3 regions of the Cryobacterium sp. TMT1-19 genome follow, and region 1 is predicted to be linked to each of the others. Evidence: predicted binding sites of a transcription regulator. Region 1 holds the regulator's gene; each other region holds the start of a gene.

Region 1 (5,839 bases):
GGGGCGCCTACGCAGACCGAGTGGCAGCCCAGGAGATGGCCCTCGGGCTGCCGTTCCTGCCGACGACCACGATCGGATCCTTCCCGCAGACCGGGGACATCCGTCGGGCCAGGGCGCAGCTGGTACGGGGGGTGCTGAGCACCGCGGAATACCGGGACCTGATGCGCGCCGAAATCCGTCGGGTCGTCGCGTTGCAGGAAGACATCGGCCTCGACGTGATCGTGCACGGGGAGCCGGAACGCAACGACATGGTGCAGTACTTCGCCGAGAACCTGGACGGCTTCGCGGTCACCGAGAACGGCTGGGTGCAGTCCTACGGCAGCCGGTGCGTGCGCCCGTCGATCCTCTGGGGTGACGTGTCCCGACCGCGGCCCATCACGGTCGAGTGGTCGGCGTTCACGCAGGGGCTGACGCCCAAGCCCGTCAAGGGGATGCTCACCGGTCCGGTCACGATCCTCGCGTGGTCGTTCGTGCGCGACGACCAGCCGCTGGGCGAGACGGCCAGGCAGGTGGCCCTGGCCCTCCGGGACGAGATCGCCGACCTGGAGACGGCCGGCATTCAGATCGTCCAGGTCGACGAGCCCGCGCTGCGGGAGCTGCTGCCGTTGAAGCAGAAGGACCAGGCGGAATACCTCGACTGGTCGGTGGGGTCCTTCCGCCTGGCGACGGCCGGTGCGGCCGTGGCCACCCAGATCCACACCCACCTCTGCTACTCGGAGTTCGGGGTGGTCATCGACGCGATCCGCAACCTGGACGCCGATGTGACCAGCATCGAGGCGGCACGCTCTCGCATGGAGGTGGTGGGCGATATCCGGTCCCAGGGCTTCGACCACGGTATCGGCCCGGGAGTGTGGGACATCCACTCGCCGCGTGTGCCGAGCGTATCCGAACTCACCGACCTGCTCGAGCGCGCCGCGGCAGCCATCCCGGCCACCCGGCTCTGGGTGAACCCCGACTGCGGCCTCAAAACCCGCGGCTACGCCGAAACCGTCCAGTCCCTGCACAACATGCTCGCCGCCACCCGCATCCTCCGCGCCCGCCTGACCTCCTCCGTCTCCGCCTGACCCCGCCTCCACCCACACAAAAGCCGGGCACGACACCAAAAACAGTGTTCGTGCCCGGCCCACAAGACCCGGATCACAAGACCCGACCGAAATAACCATGGTGACTCAACGCACGCGCGTCTCCACGACGCTGGTCGAAACCGTCGAGACCAAGAGTCGGACTGAAGTGCTGAAGTGCTGAAGTGCTGAAGTGCTGAAGCGCTGAAGTGCTGATGTGCTGTAGTGCTGATGCCCTAAACCGACCGCAGCACTGCCACAACCTTCCCCAGAATCTCGGCGTGATCGCCGACGATGGGTTCGAAGTTGGTGTTGCGGGGCAGTAGCCAGGTGTGCCCGTCGCGCTGGCGGAAGACCTTGACGGTTGCCTCGTTGTCGAGCATGGCTGCAACGATTTCACCGTTTTCGGCGGTCTTCTGCTGCCGCACGACGACCCAGTCGCCGTCCATTATGGCGGCGTCGATCATCGATTCGCCCGACACCTTGAGCATGAACAGGTCGCCCTTGCCCACCAGCTGGCGGGGTAGCGGGAAGATCTCGTCGATCTGCTGTTCGGCGGTGATCGGGATGCCGGCGGCGATTCGACCGACGAGCGGAACCATGGCGGCGTCGCCGACCTGCACTCCGGTGTGGAAACTCTCCGAGGATCCGGCCGTCGTGTCTTCGGGCGACTGCGGAATCTCGATGAGCACCTCCAGTGCTCGGGGACGGTTCGGGTCTCGGCGGAGGTAACCGCTCAGTTCCAGCTGGTTGAGCTGGTGGGTGACGCTCGACAGTGACGACAGGCCGACGGCGTCGCCGATCTCGCGCATGCTCGGCGGATAGCCGCGTTGGCTGACCGAGCGCTGGATGACGTCGAGGATGGCGAGCTGCTTCTCGCTGAGGCTCTTGCGCCGTCTGGTGCCGCCCTTGTCGCGGGGACCGCTGGTGTTCTGTGCCACGTTCGTCGCTCCTCGTTTTGATTGATGCGCTGGCGGCAAACAGCGAATGCCGCCGATTCACGCGAATGTCGGGGGTGCCTGATTGAGTGTCAATCAACAATCGAAACTGTATCCGCGTTGAGCCCATTAAACAAACATGTATTCGAGTGGGTCGGAGTAAATATTTCAGAAACTACCGAATAAAGCTTGATTGTTCGAATAATCGAATATACATTCGGAACATAAGTTCGCATCCGGCTCTCCCGGCCGAGAGTCGGATGCGTCTTCTCACAGGAGGTATGACATGAGCACTGCACTTGAACGAGGCGCCCCCATCGCGACCGGACGCACCCGGCTCCGACTCACCCGGCGCGGTCGCGTCGTTTTCACGTCCCTGGCTGCCTTTCCGCTCGTAGCCGTGGCCCTGGTCGTCACCCTCAACGGAGGCATCGCCGCCGCCGAGAACTCGACCGTCGCTCGCGTGGCCACGGCCTTCGACTACGTCACTATCAAGTCGGGGCAGTCGCTCTGGCAACTTGCCGAGACAATCGCGCCCACGTCCGATCCGCGCGAGGTGATCGCCGAGATTGTGAGCCTCAACCAGCTGCCGTCCGACAGCGTGCAGCCCGGTCAGCGGCTGGCGCTTCCGAACGACCTGTGAACTACCCGCGGCGAGCCCCCGCCGGTCTCACCCCGGTAACATGGGGGGAGTGACCAGTCTCAACGATCTTCCCCTTCGCGATAATCTGCGCGGACTCACTCCCTATGGGGCGCCGCAGTTGCACGTGCCGGTGGCTCTCAACGTGAACGAGAACACCCACGGCATCCCGGCTGAGGTGGCGCAGGACATCGTGGCGGCGTTGGCTCTGGCGGTCACGACCGTGAACCGATACCCCGATCGGGAGTTCACCGAGCTGCGGGATTCCCTCGCCCGTTATCTTGGTCACGGCCTCACCCGAAAGAACATTTGGGCCGCCAACGGTTCCAACGAGGTTCTTCAGCAGGTGCTGCAGGCCTTCGGCGGCCCGGGTCGGTCCGTGCTCGGCTTCGCGCCGACCTACTCCATGTACCCTCTGCTCGCCTCCGGCACCGGCACCCGCTGGATCGCGGGTGGTCGTGACGCAAAGTTCGAACTCTCCCCGGCCACGGCGCTCGAGTGGGTCGACCGGGTTGCCCCTGACGTCGTCTTCCTCTGCTCGCCGAACAACCCCACCGGCACGCCCCTGTCCCTGGAAACGATCGAGGCCGTCTACGATGCGAGCGACGGCATCGTCGTCGTCGACGAGGCGTACGCCGAGTTCGGGACGGATGACGCGCCAACCGCCCTGAGCCTGCTTCCCGGCCGGGAGCGCCTGCTGGTGTCCCGCACCATGAGCAAGGCGTTCGCCTTCGCCGGTGTGCGCGTCGGCTATCTGGCCGCCGATCCCGCTGTGACGGATGCCCTCCGCCTGGTTCGTCTGCCCTACCACCTGTCCGCGCTCACCCAGGCTGCCGCGGTCGCCGCGCTCGTCCACACGCCCGCGATGCTTGCCATGGTCGACGACATCCGCGGGCAGCGGGACCGCATCGTGAGCGAACTGGCCCGGCTTGGCTACACTCCGCTGCGCAGTGCGAGCAACTTCGTGCTGTTCGGCGGCGTTGAGGACCCTCGGGCCACCTTCGAGGCGCTGCTGGCGGAAGGCATCCTTGTGCGCGACGTCGGCATCCCGGGCCACCTGCGGGTCAGCGCCGGCACCGAGGCCGAGACCACGGCGTTCCTCGACGCCCTCGAGGCGCTTGGGCGGTCGTGAACGGCTCGGGCCAATAAACTAGCCGTATGAGCTTCTCTTTCGCGACCACCTCGCCTCGTTTCGCCCACCTGCAGCGCGAGACCAGCGAGTCGAGCATCGACCTGTCGCTCAATCTCGACGGCACCGGTGAGTCGGACATCCAGACGTCGGTCCCGTTCTTCGATCACCTGCTCACGGCCTTCGCGAAACACTCGTTGACCGACCTCACCGTGCGCGCCCGCGGCGATATCGAGATCGATGTGCACCACACGGTCGAGGACGTCGGCATCCTGCTCGGCCAGGCGATCAAGCAGGCTCTCGGGGACAAATCCGGCATCTCCCGCTACGGTGACGCCGTCGTGCCGCTCGACGAGGCCCTCGTACAGGCCGTCGTCGACATCTCCGGGCGCCCCTACCTCGTGCACCAAGGCGAGCCGGCCGGTTTCGAGTTCCACCTGATCGGCGGCCACTTCACCGGCTCCATGGTGCGCCACGTGTTTGAGGCTATCGCCTTCAACGGCGGCCTCACGGTGCACGTCACCGTGCAGGGCGGCCGCGACCCGCACCACATCGCCGAAGCCGAATTCAAGGCGTTCGCCCGCGCGTTCCGCCAGGCGAAGGCGCTCGACCCGCTGGTGTCCGGCGTCCCCTCGACCAAGGGTGCGCTGTGACCAGCGTCGTTGTCCTCGACTACGGCACCGGAAACGTGCACTCCGCCGTCAAGGCACTCGAACTCGCCGGGGCCGAGGTGACGCTGACCAGCGACCGCCGTCAGGCGCTTGAGGCCGACGGGCTCGTCGTGCCCGGCGTGGGCGCGTTCAGCGCCGTCATGCAGGCTCTGAAGGCGGTGCACGGCGACGAGATCATCGACCGCCGGATCGCGGGCGGACGCCCGGTGCTGGGCATCTGCGTGGGCATGCAGATCATGTTCGAGCACGGCGTCGAACGCGGCGTGGACACGGAGGGGCTGGGCGAATGGCCCGGCACCGTGACGCAGCTGACGGCGCCGGTGCTGCCGCACATGGGCTGGGACACGGTCACGCCGGGGGAGGGCTCGACGCTGTTCCATGGCCTCGAGCAGGAGCGCTTCTACTTCGTGCACTCCTACGCCGCCCAGGAATGGTCCCTCGACGTCATGCCACCGTTCCCGAAACCGATTCTCACCTGGTCCGAGCACGGACAACCTTTCCTGGCCGCCATCGAGAACGGACCGCTTACCGCCACCCAGTTCCACCCGGAGAAATCCGGTGAGGCAGGCATCCGTCTGCTCCATAACTGGCTCGGCACAGTCAAGAACTGACCTTGACTTTTCCCTGACTGACCTGGTCGCCGCGACCATTCCCAACCGAGGACACCCATGACTGTGAATACCCCTTCCCTCCGTCTCGTTCTGCTGCCCGCCGTGGATGTGGCCGACGGCAAGGCCGTTCGCTTGACCCAGGGCGAAGCCGGCACCGAGACCAATTACGGCGACCCCGTCGACGCGGCACTTGACTGGGCCCGCCAGGGCGCCGAGTGGATCCACCTCGTCGACCTCGACGCGGCCTTCGGTCGCGGCAACAACACGGATGTCATCCGCACTGTGATCCGCGAGGTCACGGGCGTGAAGATCGAGCTATCCGGCGGGATCCGCGACGACGCGTCGCTGGACGCGGCCCTGAACGCGGGCGTCAGCCGGATCAACCTGGGCACCGCGGCACTGGAGAACCCGGAGTGGGCGGCGCAGGTCATCGCCCGGCACGGTGACGCCGTCGCCGTCGGGCTCGACGTGCGCGGAACCACCCTCGCCGCCCGCGGCTGGACCAGGGAGGGAGGGGACCTCTGGGAGGTGCTCGCCCGTCTCGAGGAGGCTGGCTGCTCGCGCTACGTCGTCACCGATGTGACCAAGGACGGCACGTTGCAAGGCCCCAACATCGACCTGCTCCGCCAGATGATGGAGCGCACTGACCGACCGGTCGTCGCCTCCGGCGGCATCTCCAGCCTCGACGACCTCCGCGCATTGCGCGAACTTGTACCGCTCGGACTCGAGGGCGCGATCGTCGGAAAAGCCCTCTACGCGGGGGCGTTCACCCTGGGCGAGGCGCTGGAT
Region 2 (5,839 bases), on a different contig from region 1:
CTGAAGAGCGGTGACCGACGATGCCTTGGAGGCGAAGCCCTTCGGGTCGAGCCGCTCCGACCAGGGAATGGATATGCGTGTCCCCATCAGGCTCAGGTCGACGAGTTCACCCGGGTGAGCGCCAAAATTCTGGAAGGCTGCGGTCACCGGTGTACTCATCGGCGTGCGCTCGGCTGACCGAAGGCGTGGACGCTCAACGCACAGAGTGACGGCCAGCACCAGGCCGACCACGAAGTACAGGCACCAGAAGACGTTGATGTATAGCGCGCTCGTGTTGGCGAGTTCCGGGCTGAGGAAGATTCCTCGCACCAGGCCGACGGCCGCCAGGGTCAGAAGCACCAGGTGGGGGAGCGCGATTCGCCAGTGGAAGACCTGTTCTTTCAGGCCAACGCCCTTGGGGGTGACGTTGAAGGCTTTGACTCGCAGGCCCAGCGTCTCAGCTGCCGCGGAGAGCGCGATGGCGGGGGTCAACGCCAATTCGTAGATGTTGCTCCAGGAATGGCTCCGGCGACGTCAGACGATGATGGCGAAGCACAGCATCACGCAGAGATAGGTGGGCAGCCAGAAGATAAGCAGGGCCTCCACGCTCGTGTCCAGGGCGACCACCCCGAAGAGGAGGAAGAGCAGCGGGGTAATGATGTAGATCAGCTTGAAAACCCCGAAGTACCAGTAGACGACCGCATCGGAATAGAGCCACCTCTGCATGAGTGTGAGTCCGGGCAGGGTCAGTGGGTTCCACTTGCGGGCCGTCTGGATGTTGCCGCGGCACCAGCGGTCACGCTGCTTGAGCATGTCGGCCAGGTTCTCCGGGGCCAGCCCGGCCGCAATGATGTCCGGCACGAATTCGGTCCGGTACTTGGCCCCCTGGATCAGGAGGCCCGTGGCGAGATCCTCCGTGATCACACCTACTGCAAATCCGCCCACGCTTTCCAAAGCCGAGCGGCGGAACATCGTGTTGCTCCCCACGTACATCCTTGCATTGAAGCGTGATTTGCCGGCCTGCAGGGTACGCATGAAGAAGTCCTGCTCGTTCGGCAAAGCCTGACCGGAGAACAGGTTGTACTGGAACGGGTCCTCGTTGTAGAACGCTTGGGGCGCCTGGACGAAGCCCAGCTCGGGGTCCTGAAAACGACCGACGGTGCGCTCCAGGAAGTCCGGCCGGGGAACCATGTCCGCGTCCAGGGTCACGATCAGGTCCCCGTCGCTCCGCCCAAGCGCGTTGTTGAGGTTGCCGGCTTTGGCGTGAGCGTGGTCAGGCCGGATGAGATGGATGGCCCCGTACTCTTCGGCAAGTTGGCGCACTTCCTCACGCGCGCCGTCATCGCAGACGAAAACGCGAACGCCGTCGGTCGGATAGCGCATGCCCACGGCGCCGGCGATGGTCATCCGGAGCATTGACACGGGCTCGTTGTAGGAGGCAATGAACACGTCGACCCGCGGGAGCTCGTCTGCTGGCGGCGACGGCACAGTGCGCCCGGCGTATGGGGTCCAGAGGGTGACATACACCGCCAGCGATTGTGCGAATCCGAGTACTTCGACCGTCAACAGCAGAATGCCGGTCGCAGTGTTCCACCAGGCGTCGGACGGGATGGTGAACATCACGCGCCACGTGAGGTAGATGATTCGCACGACAATGGTGATCACGATGGCGGTCTTGTGCCCGAAGCCGGGGCGCCGGCGGGAACCGATCCAAAGCGTTTCCATCACGACCAGAATCAAGGCCGGATAGACAAGCATCCAGTGCCAATTTTCAATCATCATGCAGCCCCCTGGTCGTTCCTAGGGAAAACCTGACAGTGCTGGTTCAGAATCGGTGAGCATCAGAATTTTCGGTTTTTCGGGGGTTTTGGTGATTGCAGGAGGGCGTTCTTGCCGGGCAGGGCCGCCGGAGTCTGCAAGCCATTGGTCGAGGTGGTGGGCTTCGGTCCAGGCGGGTGGGCGTTCGTAGCCGGGCCAGCGGCATTCGACGTAGCGGGCCACGATTCCCGCGCGTTGCTTCTCGGTGAAGAGGCTCTGCGCGAGGCCGACGTTGACGCATTGTCCGTCGTCGAGAAGTGTGACTGGACTACAGGCCCGACCTCTTACTCGGCAACGCCACCAGCGTCTGCTCTGGATCGACCTCGACCGGTGGCCCAAGCCAGTACTGCGTTCCGGTGCGGCTGATCGTCCAGTGCTGGTTGTGCAGCAGCAAATGGTGGGGGTGGCACAGCAGCACTCCGTCGGCGAGGTCCGTATACCCGTTGTTTTTGAGCCACTCGTTGATGTGATGCGCTTCTGCCCACGCTGGCGGTTTCTCACAGTCGACCCAGAGACATCCGCCGTCGCGTACCGCCATTGCGGCGCGCTGTTTCTCGGTGAAGAGTCGTTCGTCGCGGCCGACGTTGATGATCTGGCCGTTGTCGTCGAATTTGATGCCGCGGGTCCCGGTGTCGCAGAGCAGCCGGTCGATGGTCTCCTGCGAGATCGGGACCGGGTTGCCCTCGATCTGCCCGTGGCCGGCCGGTGCGGCCGGCTGCCGCGCCTCTGCTTCCTGCGCGTCTGCTTCCGGCTTGAGCGCCTTTTCGGTCACGATCACGCGCACCGAGGGGCGGCGCCCGCCGAAGACCCGGCCCGGGTCGGCCTCGCCGGCGATCTTCAGCAGCTGCACCAGAGAGTCAGCGGCGATCTGCTCGGTGCTGCGCGGGTCCTCCTGCATCCTCCTGGCCCAGGCCGCCCGCTCTGCGTCCACGAATCGCACCCCGCCGCGGCGCGGGCCCGTGATCGAGTCGAACGTGGAGAGCATGAACTCGCCGTCTTCGGGGGCAAACAGCCCGCTGAGTCGTACGTTGCCGTTGCCCAGCCGGTAGACCCGCAGGTAGCGGTCGTCGGAGGCCTGCTTCTCCCGGGCGGCGATGCCTGCCTCGTCAAGCCGGTCGCGCATCCGTCTCGCCCGTTTGAACACCTGATCGGCATTCAGCGACGACGCCTCCGCCAGGAGCGCCTCCAGCGCCACCGCGAGCTTCTCGGCGGTGACCGAGGCGTCGATCTCGCCCAGCCCCGCACGGATCGACTCGGCCGCGTCGACGGAAAGGGTTCCGGCGGTGACGGCCCGGGCGATCGGTGCCTGCCACGGCACCTTCGCCTCGAATTCGGCGACCTCGGCGGCATCCCTGTCGGGCGAGGAGAGCGCCGCCTCGACGAGCCTGTCGGCCGCCTCGGCATCGGCCATCATGGTGCCGACTGCGACCAGCTTGTAGGCGTCGCCCTTGGACGAGCCGGTCGAGTTCTGGATCAGGGCCACCGGCGAGAGGTACCCCTGCTGCGCCGCCAGGCCCGAGTGCCCGAGCTCCGGTCGGGAACGCTCGGCGATGGTCGCCGCCATCCAGGCGGCATAGGTATCGACGAGACGGCGGATCGAAGCGATTCGCTTCTGACCGACCAACACCTCGGCATCAGGAAGGGCCGCGAAGTCAGCGCATGACGAGCCCAGCAGGGCCACGGCATCGACCGCCTGCCTGAGGTCTTCCGCGAGGTTTGTCATGTTAAGAGAATACCCCAGCCCGCATCTAGTGTCGAGAGTTACTCACATAAATTACAGGAATAATCGAATATATCTCTGACCAACTCCGGCCGCTCCGAAGCCGTGCAAGGCCGCCGGTTGCCTCAATGGAGACCCCGCCTATGGTGGAGGGCACAACCTCGGAGGATGTGCCGATGAGGCCAGAGAATGCGCCCGAGAACGAGAACGCCGCCGGGCATGAGCCCCCGACGTCGGGCCGGCCGGCAGCCGGTCGCCGGGCCTGGACCGGGCTGGCCGTCCTCGGAGCCGCACTCCTTGTGATCCTCGTGGTGGCAGTGGTCTGGCGGAGCGGTGAGGGTTTCCCGGGCCCAGGCGAGACCACCGGAACCGCCACCGTGACGCCCGCCCCGACCAACGCACCCACCGCTACGGGTTCTCCGACCACCACCACGCCCCCGGTAACCCTCAAGCCGACGCAATCCGCACCTGGGCAGACCGCGGCGCCGGTCGTTCCACGTCCGACCGCGTGCACGCAGCTCCACAGCCCGGCCATGGTCGAGGCGCTCGGCGACCTGACCCTGAACCCCGTCTGGAGCCAGGACCCGGATGCCGGCGTGTCCCACGGCACCGACGATGCCGAGCTGCGCGTCCAGATCGACGTTCTCGACCACCTGACCTGCGTCTGGGCGAGCCCGTACGGGGATCCGACACCGGGATCATCACCACCGTGGTCTGGGTGACCCCGGAACAGAGCGCCGCGGTGGAGGCCCGGCTCGTCGCAAACGGACTGGAGCGCTTCACCCAGTCGGAGGGCCGCCGCTGCGTCATCCAGACGACACGGCAGACGGCGCTTTCGGTGAGTCCCACTTTCTGAGGGGCGGCATCTGGCTCGCCACGAAGTACACGAATGCCGGCCCGCTGGGCTACACACAGAACATCATCGACAACCTTTGGATGGGCGTCCAGACCGTTTCGAGCAGGTGTCGATGTCGTGTCGATGTCGGGTCGAAGCCCCGCCCCGTTAGGATCACTGAACAGAGGCATTTTTTCGAACCGTGTCCCCCTCATTGTGGGTCTGGCCGGATTCCCTGCCCCCGAGATAGCGTTATCCGTTACTTACTTACCGAGCCTGTTCGAGAGGATCGCGTGGCCAGCCTCACCGAAATCTTGATCCTGCACGGTCTGCTGCCGATCGAGGAGCTCGACCACCTTATGGCCGGCGACCCCGCCGATGAGAGCGCCGTCCGCGCCCTCGTCGCCAAGGGCGTCATCACCGAGGTACAGTTCGCCAAGGCTCGGGCCCAGCAAGCCAACCTGCCCTTCGTCGAGCTGATCGACTACCCGGTCGATCGCCTCGCCGTGGCTCTCGTTCCGGTGGCCGTCTGCAAACGCCACGAAGTGCTCCCGATCGCCGTCGACGACGGCCGCCTCATCCTCGCCATGGTCGACCCCGGCAACGTCTTCGCCGTCGACGACGTGCGCGAAGCATCACGGATGCGCGTCACCCAGGTTGTCGCCGAGCGCAGCGACCTGCTCGCCGCTATCACCCGCTACCACCGCGCCGACGACGAGCTCAGCGACCTCACCTCCACACTCGAGGAAGAGAACGCCGCCACCGAGAGCTCCTCTTTCGGAGTCTCGGACTCCATCGACGACGATGCCCCAATCGTGCGGTTCGTGAACCTGTTGGTCAGCCAGGCCATCCAGGACTTGGCCTCGGACATCCACATCGAACCCGGCGAGCACAGCCTGCGGGTGCGCTACCGCATCGACGGCGTGCTGCACGAGATGCAGACCGCACCCAAGAGCATCCAGAACGGTGTTATCTCCAGGCTCAAAATCATGAGCGATATCGACATCGCCGAGCGGCGCAAACCGCAGGACGGCCGCATGACCGTGCGCCATGCCGGCCGTCAGATCGACCTGCGCGTTGCGACTCTCCCCACCGTGTGGGGCGAGAAGGTCGTCATGCGAATTCTCGACAACTCGAACACGACTCTCGACGTGCGCGCGCTGGCCCTGCTCGAGCACAACTTCGAGGCCTACAAGACCTCCTACTCCAAGCCTTACGGCATGATCCTGATCACCGGTCCGACCGGTTCGGGCAAGTCGACCACGCTCTATACGACCCTGGGTGCGGTCGCTCGCCCCGAGATCAACGTGATCACGGTCGAAGACCCGGTGGAGTACCGCATGGCGGGCATCAACCAGGTGCAGGTGAACCCGAAGGCGGGTCTCAGCTTCGCGAGTGCGCTGCGTTCCATCCTGCGAAGCGACCCGGATGTCGTACTGCTGGGTGAGATCCGCGACCACGAGACCGCGCAGATCGCCATTGAGGCC
Region 3 (5,839 bases), on a different contig from region 1:
CCCCGGCGAGCGACGAATCGGACGCCCAGCCGCGAACGCGTAGAATCTTCCCTCGTGAGTAGATTCAAGAAGACCCCGTACAAGGTCGATGTGCGCGACCTGATCAACCGCCCGGGCACCATGCACGAACGGCACCTCGAAATCGTCGTGCCGGGAGACCTCGGCGAGAGCCTGGTCGCCGTGAAGGCCGGCTCTACCGTGATCGCGAACCTGCGCCTCGAAACCCTGCACGAGGGCATCCTCGTGTCGGCCCAGGTGTCCGGAATCGCCGCCGGAGAGTGCGGCAGATGCCTCATCGACGTCGAATTGCCGGTCCAAGTCGAGTTTCACGAGCTTTTCGCGTACTCTCTAGACGAAGCTTATGAAAGTGAAGTTCAAGATGACCACGTGGATCTTGAACCTCTGATCAGGGATGCGGTGGTGTTGTCACTGCCGTTCCAGCCGGTTTGCCGGCCGGATTGCCCAGGTCTCGACCCCGAGACCGGTGAACGGCTTGCCGAGGCCCCTGAGTTCCTACCCGAAGAAAAGCGCGATCCCCGGTGGGCCGCGCTCATGGAATTCCAAGCTTCCGAAAGCAGCGGCACGGATGAAGACATCCAGGCTGAAACGGATAGAGAAGAGAAGTAGTCATGGCAGTCCCGAAGCGCAAGCAATCACGCTCCAACACCCGTTCACGTCGTTCCTGTTGGAAGGCCGAAGCTCCCACCCTGGTCAAGACCATGGAAAACGGCAAAGTTGTCTACAGCCTGCCGCACCGCGCCAAGGTCGTCACCGACGCCGCCGGCACGGCGCTGTTCATGGAATACAAGGGCCGCAAGGTCGCCGACGTTTAGTCTCGTTGTGCTCGAACGTCTGATGCCGCGCCGACGGATGCCGGGAGTCCCGATTCAGGGTCCCGATCCGTTGAGTCGCGGCATCAGTGTTTTCGGTCGGCATCTGCCTGGCGGGCACTCGCTGAGTCGGCACTCGTGAGCGTCGATCCCGAGGTCTCGTCCTTGCTGGCGACTCTCGGCGTGCAGATCGACCCGGCCTTGCTTGAGCTCTCTCTCACCCACCGCTCGTACGCGTACGAGCATGGCGGCATACCCAACAATGAGCGCCTCGAATTTCTCGGTGACTCGATTCTGGGGCAGGCCGTGACGGTCATGCTCTATCGGGAGTACACGCAGCTCGACGAGGGTGACCTTGCCAAGCGCCGGGCCAGCCTGGTGTCGAGCGTTGCCCTGGCGGGCATCGCGCGCGGCATCGGATTGGGTGCGTACGTGCGCCTCGGCCGCGGCGAGATCCTCACCAATGGGCGCGACAAGTCGTCGATCCTTGCCGACACCGTCGAGGCGCTCATCGGAGCGGTCTACCTCGACTCCGGCGGAGAGACGGCGACGGCGCTCGTGCTGCGCCTGATCGAGCCGCTCCTCCGTGACCCAGGGCACTTCGGAGTGTCCATGGACCCCAAGACGAGCCTGCAGGAAGCCGCGGCTCGCCTGGGAACCGGGGTTCCCGTGTATTCCATCGCGGAAAGCGGACCCGATCACTCCAAGATCTTCATCGCCACCGTCACTGTGGGTGACGTAAGTGCGGTCGGTGGGGGCACGAGCAAGAAGCACGCCGAGATGGCCGCCGCGCTCGACGCCTGGACGCGCCTCAGCACTCCCTGAGCTGCTGTCAGGCCGTGACGCTGAAAGGCTCGCATGCCCGAACTTCCTGAAGTGGAGGTCGTTCGCGCCGGCCTGGCGCCGGCCGTAACCGGCGCCGTGATCGCCGGTGTCGAGGTCTTCGAGCCACGATCCCTGCGTCGCCATGACTCCGCGAGCGGGTATTTTGCCGACCTGTTGCAGAGGCGGGGCGTGCTCGCCGCCGTCCGCCGGGGTAAGTTCCTCTGGCTGCCGCTGGATTCCGGGCGCGCCCTGGTCGTGCACCTCGGAATGAGTGGTCAGGTGCTGCTGCGCAGCCCCGGATCGGACACGGACCGGCACCTGCGCATCCGTTTGCAGATCGAGCACCCGGAACACGGCGAGCTGTGGGTCAACTTCGTCGACCAGCGCATCTTCGGCAGTATGGCCGTGGACTCGATGCAGCCCACCCGCGACGGGCTGACGGCCGGGTACTCCGGGCTCGCAGGCGGCGCGACCGGGGCGGACGGACTGGCCGGTTCAGGCCTGGGCTGGTCGGGGCTGATCCCGTCGCAGGTGGCGCACATCGCGCGCGACCCGCTGGATCCGGGCTTCTCGGCGCCGCTCTTCCTGACTGCCCTGGCCCGCAAGAAGACCGGGATCAAGCGCGCCCTGCTCGACCAGACCCTGATCAGCGGCATCGGGAACATCTACGCCGACGAGGCCCTTTTCGAGGCCCGGGTGCACTACGAGCAGCCGGCAGACTCCCTGTCGCCCGCGAAGGGGCGGGCGCTGCTCGGCGCGGTCCGCAGCATCCTGAACCGGGCCCTGGCCGAGGGCGGCACCAGTTTCGATGCGCAATACGTGAACGTGAATGGTCAGTCCGGGTATTTTTCGCACCGCCTCAACACGTACGGCCGGCAGGGTCTACCGTGCCCCCGCTGCGGCACACTGCTCGTGCGGCAGCAGTTCATGAACCGCAGTTCACACCTCTGCCCGCGATGCCAACGGCTGCGCTGAGGCTCGCTGCCCGCGAGAAGCCTGCCTGTCGAACAAAAATACGAAAGTCTTTCGAATATCAAGTGAATAACTCTCGACTTTAATTACCATCTTCGCTAACCTCGGACCATGACAACCACCGCAGATGACCTCAGAGCGGCAACGGATGCCGACGCCCGCCTGGGCTCGTCCTGCGCCGACTATGAGCACCTCGCCGACGCCGCGGTGCTGGCCGGTCAGAAGCAGATCGCGGCCGCCCGCCGCCTCTTCGACACCCGATCCGCGTGGATGGCGGCGACCATCGCCCGGCGTTCCCGGCCCGAACTCGGCCATTCAGGTCTGGCCGCGCAGCAGGGATTCCTGTCGCCCGAGGCGCTGATCCAAAAGGTGACGGGCTCGACCAAGACCGACGCGTTCAAACTGGTCGCGGTCGGCACGATGATGGCCGATGCCGAGGCGGCGCAGGCGCGCGTCGAGGCGGCCGTGGAGTCGCCGGACGCTGATGCCGCCGAGGTTGCGGAGTTCGTTGCGAAGGTGCCCTGGCAGGCGCCGATCGCCCGCGCGGTCACCAGTGGCGCTCTCTCCGTCGACGCGGCCGAGTCGATCCGTTTTGGTCTCGGCCAGATCGACGCGGCGGTCACCGCCGACAAGCTCACCGAAGCCCTGACCCTGCTTCTTGTCGAGGCGTCGACGCTGAACACTGACCAGGTCTTCAGACTCGCGCGGCGCATGCGCGACCGCCTCGACGAGGCCGGCATTGCCGCCCGGGAGAAGCAGGCCCACGACGACCGGTTCCTGAAGGTCTACCGGCTCGGCAACGGCAAGGTGCGTCTGGATGGCCTCTTCGCGACCGAAGACGGCGAGTTCGTGCTCTCCGTCTTCGACTCGATCACCAGCCCTCGCCGCGGCGGGGTGCGCTTCGTCGACAAGGCGAAAGCCGCGTGGGCCACACGCATGCAGGACGACCCCCGCACCACGGACCAGATCGCCGCCGATGCCCTCGTGCAGCTGCTGAAGATCGCCGGCGAGGCCGATCAGGGCCGGGTGTTCGGCGGTCACCGCCCTTCGGTGCGGGTCATCGTGACCGAAAAGGCCGTCAAACCGCGCCAGCCGGGAGCCCTGAAGTCCGAGGCCACGGGCAGATCGAAGGCAACCCCGAGCCGATCTCGCAGGAAACGATCGACCGGCTCCACTGCGACACCGGAACCCGAAGGCCAGTTCGACGACACCGGGCAGATCATCGACGTCGGCGGTGACGAACGACTCTTCACCGAGGCACAGCGCGCCGCCGTGGGAGTGCGCGACGGCGGGTGCCGGTGGGTGGACTGCGACAGATCACCCGCCTGGACTGAAGCACACCACATCACTGAGTGGTTGAAAGACAACGGCTACACGGACCTCGCAGACGGGGTATTGCTCTGCCACCCGCACCACCTGTTGCTGCATAACCGGCACTGCCCTCTTTGCTGGCTTTGCGGTCTTTTGTTCTTTGGCTTTGGGCTTTTGGTTGTCGGGTCTTGGGATCTGGGTCTTTGGCTCTGGGTCTTTGGCTCTGGGACTCAGGGCTCGGGGATTCAGGGCTCGGCAGGCTTGAGGGCCGGAGGGCCGGGTTAGAGGGCGTCGCGGCGCCAGGCTCCCTCGTAACCGAGCGGCACGAAGCCGATGGCCTCGTTGACCGTGAGCATGTGCCGGTTCTCCTCAGCGTTATAGGTCAACACCGACGGGTGCCCGGGGCGCTCCGCCGCGAGCAGCTCGAGGTTCGCCACCTTCAGCAGCATCCCCAACCGGCGGCCGCGGTGCTCGCGCAGCACCAGAGTGTCCTCCTGGCTGACCGCGCGGCGGGACTCCGCCGGCACCTCCAGCTCGGTGAATCCCACGAGGTGGCCGCTCGGGCCATGCAGCACCGCCGAGGTCAGCGCCGTGCGCCTGCCGGCGGCAGCCTTCTGCTCCTCCTGCATGACGCGCTCGGGCGTCCAGAGCTGCTCCGGTTCGGCAAGGCCGGCGCTCGGGGCATCCGTGCTCATGCGCGTGTAGAGCACCGCCAGATCGGGCAACCATTCCGGCGGGGTGCGATCGACCCACTGCAGCACTGCATAGTCCGGACCCGCGTGCGCGGCGGCGGCGTCGCGCAGTCGGCGTAGCTGCGTGGGATCCACCGGCAGGGTAAGCCGGCTGGCGCGCACGACCTGCTCGAGGAGGTAGCCGCGGCCCTGAAGGAACCGAACCTCGGGGTTGCCGAGCGGAACCGAACCGAACCCGGTGGGGGAGTGAATGCGCTCACCCGGCGCTGTCGGTGATGGTGCGTAGACGATCTGAACGCTACGGTCCTCGGACTGCGCGATCGCCTCGAGCCGGGCAGTGAGGGCTGAGCCGATGCCTCGCCGTCGGTACTCGGGAAGCACTTCCACGGCCAACCACGCGTGCTCGGCAGAATCCTCCGGAAGGGTCTCGTAGTGACCGCGCCCGACAAGGCGTCCCTTGGACCGGGCCACGAAGAGGCGCTTGGGCTCCCACGCCTGCTTGAGCCAGCCCGGCAGGAGCTCTTCGGCGGTCAGCTCCAGGTCGGTGGTGCCATACGCCTCGGCCTCGACCGTGTTGCGCACCCCGTTTGCCGCCTCGAAATCGGCCCAGCCGGGAGCCTGCGGCGCGGCGGGGATGGCGAGTTCGTCGATCTCGAAGGTGAAGGTCCCCATGATCGGCCAGCGTAGCGCCGCCCCTGCCGCCCCTGCCGCCCGGGCTCGGCCCCAACCCCGAACCAATTCGACGGAGATTTTGCTCAAACCCGGCCCGAGACATCCGTTTCCGCTCCAAATCGGCAAAATCTCCGTCGAATTCGTCAGGGACCGCGCCTACCGCCAGGGACCGCGCCTACCGGGCGGTGGCGGCTGTGTCCGGTACCGTTACTGGGGGTGGCGCGCCGGGCAGCCGCGACCCGAGTCAGCGACGAAAGGGGGCGAAACCGTGTATCTGAAAAGCCTCACGCTCAAAGGCTTCAAATCCTTCGCCCACCCCACCACGTTCGCCTTCGAACCCGGCGTCACCTGCGTGGTCGGGCCCAACGGCTCGGGCAAGTCCAACGTCGTCGACGCACTCGCCTGGGTGATGGGCGAGCAGGGCGCGAAGACCCTTCGCGGCGGCAAGATGGAAGACGTCATTTTCGCCGGCACGTCCACCAAGGGCCCGCTCGGCCGGGCGGCCGTGACGCTGACCATCGACAACACGGATGGCGC

Evidence for each region. Region 1 encodes LexA, which represses DNA repair genes until DNA is damaged. Its sites were predicted from a motif close to TCGAACANNTGTTCGA; they were not measured.
Region 2: E3T40_RS15125 (DUF222 domain-containing protein) is a predicted target of LexA. The motif match lies at 3,584-3,599, and genes of this name have one in related genera.
Region 3: E3T40_RS11920 (DUF222 domain-containing protein) is a predicted target of LexA. The motif match lies at 2,659-2,674, and genes of this name have one in related genera.

Annotation. Positions count from the first base shown of each region.
Region 1 is NZ_SOHB01000041.1:28,837-34,675, reverse strand. Features, by position in the region: gene metE (5-methyltetrahydropteroyltriglutamate--homocysteine S-methyltransferase) at 1-1,064, shown strand, start outside; gene lexA (transcriptional repressor LexA) at 1,298-2,002, opposite strand; gene E3T40_RS11160 (LysM peptidoglycan-binding domain-containing protein) at 2,286-2,642, shown strand; gene E3T40_RS11155 (histidinol-phosphate transaminase) at 2,692-3,771, shown strand; gene hisB (imidazoleglycerol-phosphate dehydratase HisB) at 3,798-4,421, shown strand; gene hisH (imidazole glycerol phosphate synthase subunit HisH) at 4,418-5,050, shown strand; gene priA (bifunctional 1-(5-phosphoribosyl)-5-((5-phosphoribosylamino)methylideneamino)imidazole-4-carboxamide isomerase/phosphoribosylanthranilate isomerase PriA) at 5,108-5,839, shown strand, end outside; gene E3T40_RS11135 (SseB family protein) at 5,838-5,839, shown strand, end outside.
Region 2 is NZ_SOHB01000067.1:17,516-23,354, reverse strand. Features, by position in the region: gene E3T40_RS15135 (PilZ domain-containing protein) at 1-477, opposite strand, end outside; gene E3T40_RS15130 (glycosyltransferase family 2 protein) at 514-1,761, opposite strand; gene E3T40_RS15125 (DUF222 domain-containing protein) at 2,066-3,520, opposite strand; gene E3T40_RS15120 (hypothetical protein) at 3,694-4,239, shown strand; gene E3T40_RS16455 (hypothetical protein) at 4,236-4,373, shown strand; gene E3T40_RS15115 (GspE/PulE family protein) at 4,646-5,839, shown strand, end outside.
Region 3 is NZ_SOHB01000042.1:112,476-118,314, forward strand. Features, by position in the region: gene E3T40_RS11895 (DUF3488 and transglutaminase-like domain-containing protein) at 1-43, shown strand, start outside; gene E3T40_RS11900 (DUF177 domain-containing protein) at 55-627, shown strand; gene rpmF (50S ribosomal protein L32) at 630-833, shown strand; gene rnc (ribonuclease III) at 969-1,655, shown strand; gene E3T40_RS11915 (Fpg/Nei family DNA glycosylase) at 1,689-2,630, shown strand; gene E3T40_RS11920 (DUF222 domain-containing protein) at 2,739-4,223, shown strand; gene E3T40_RS11925 (GNAT family N-acetyltransferase) at 4,220-5,302, opposite strand; partial or broken gene E3T40_RS11930 (chromosome segregation SMC family protein) at 5,571-5,839, shown strand, end outside.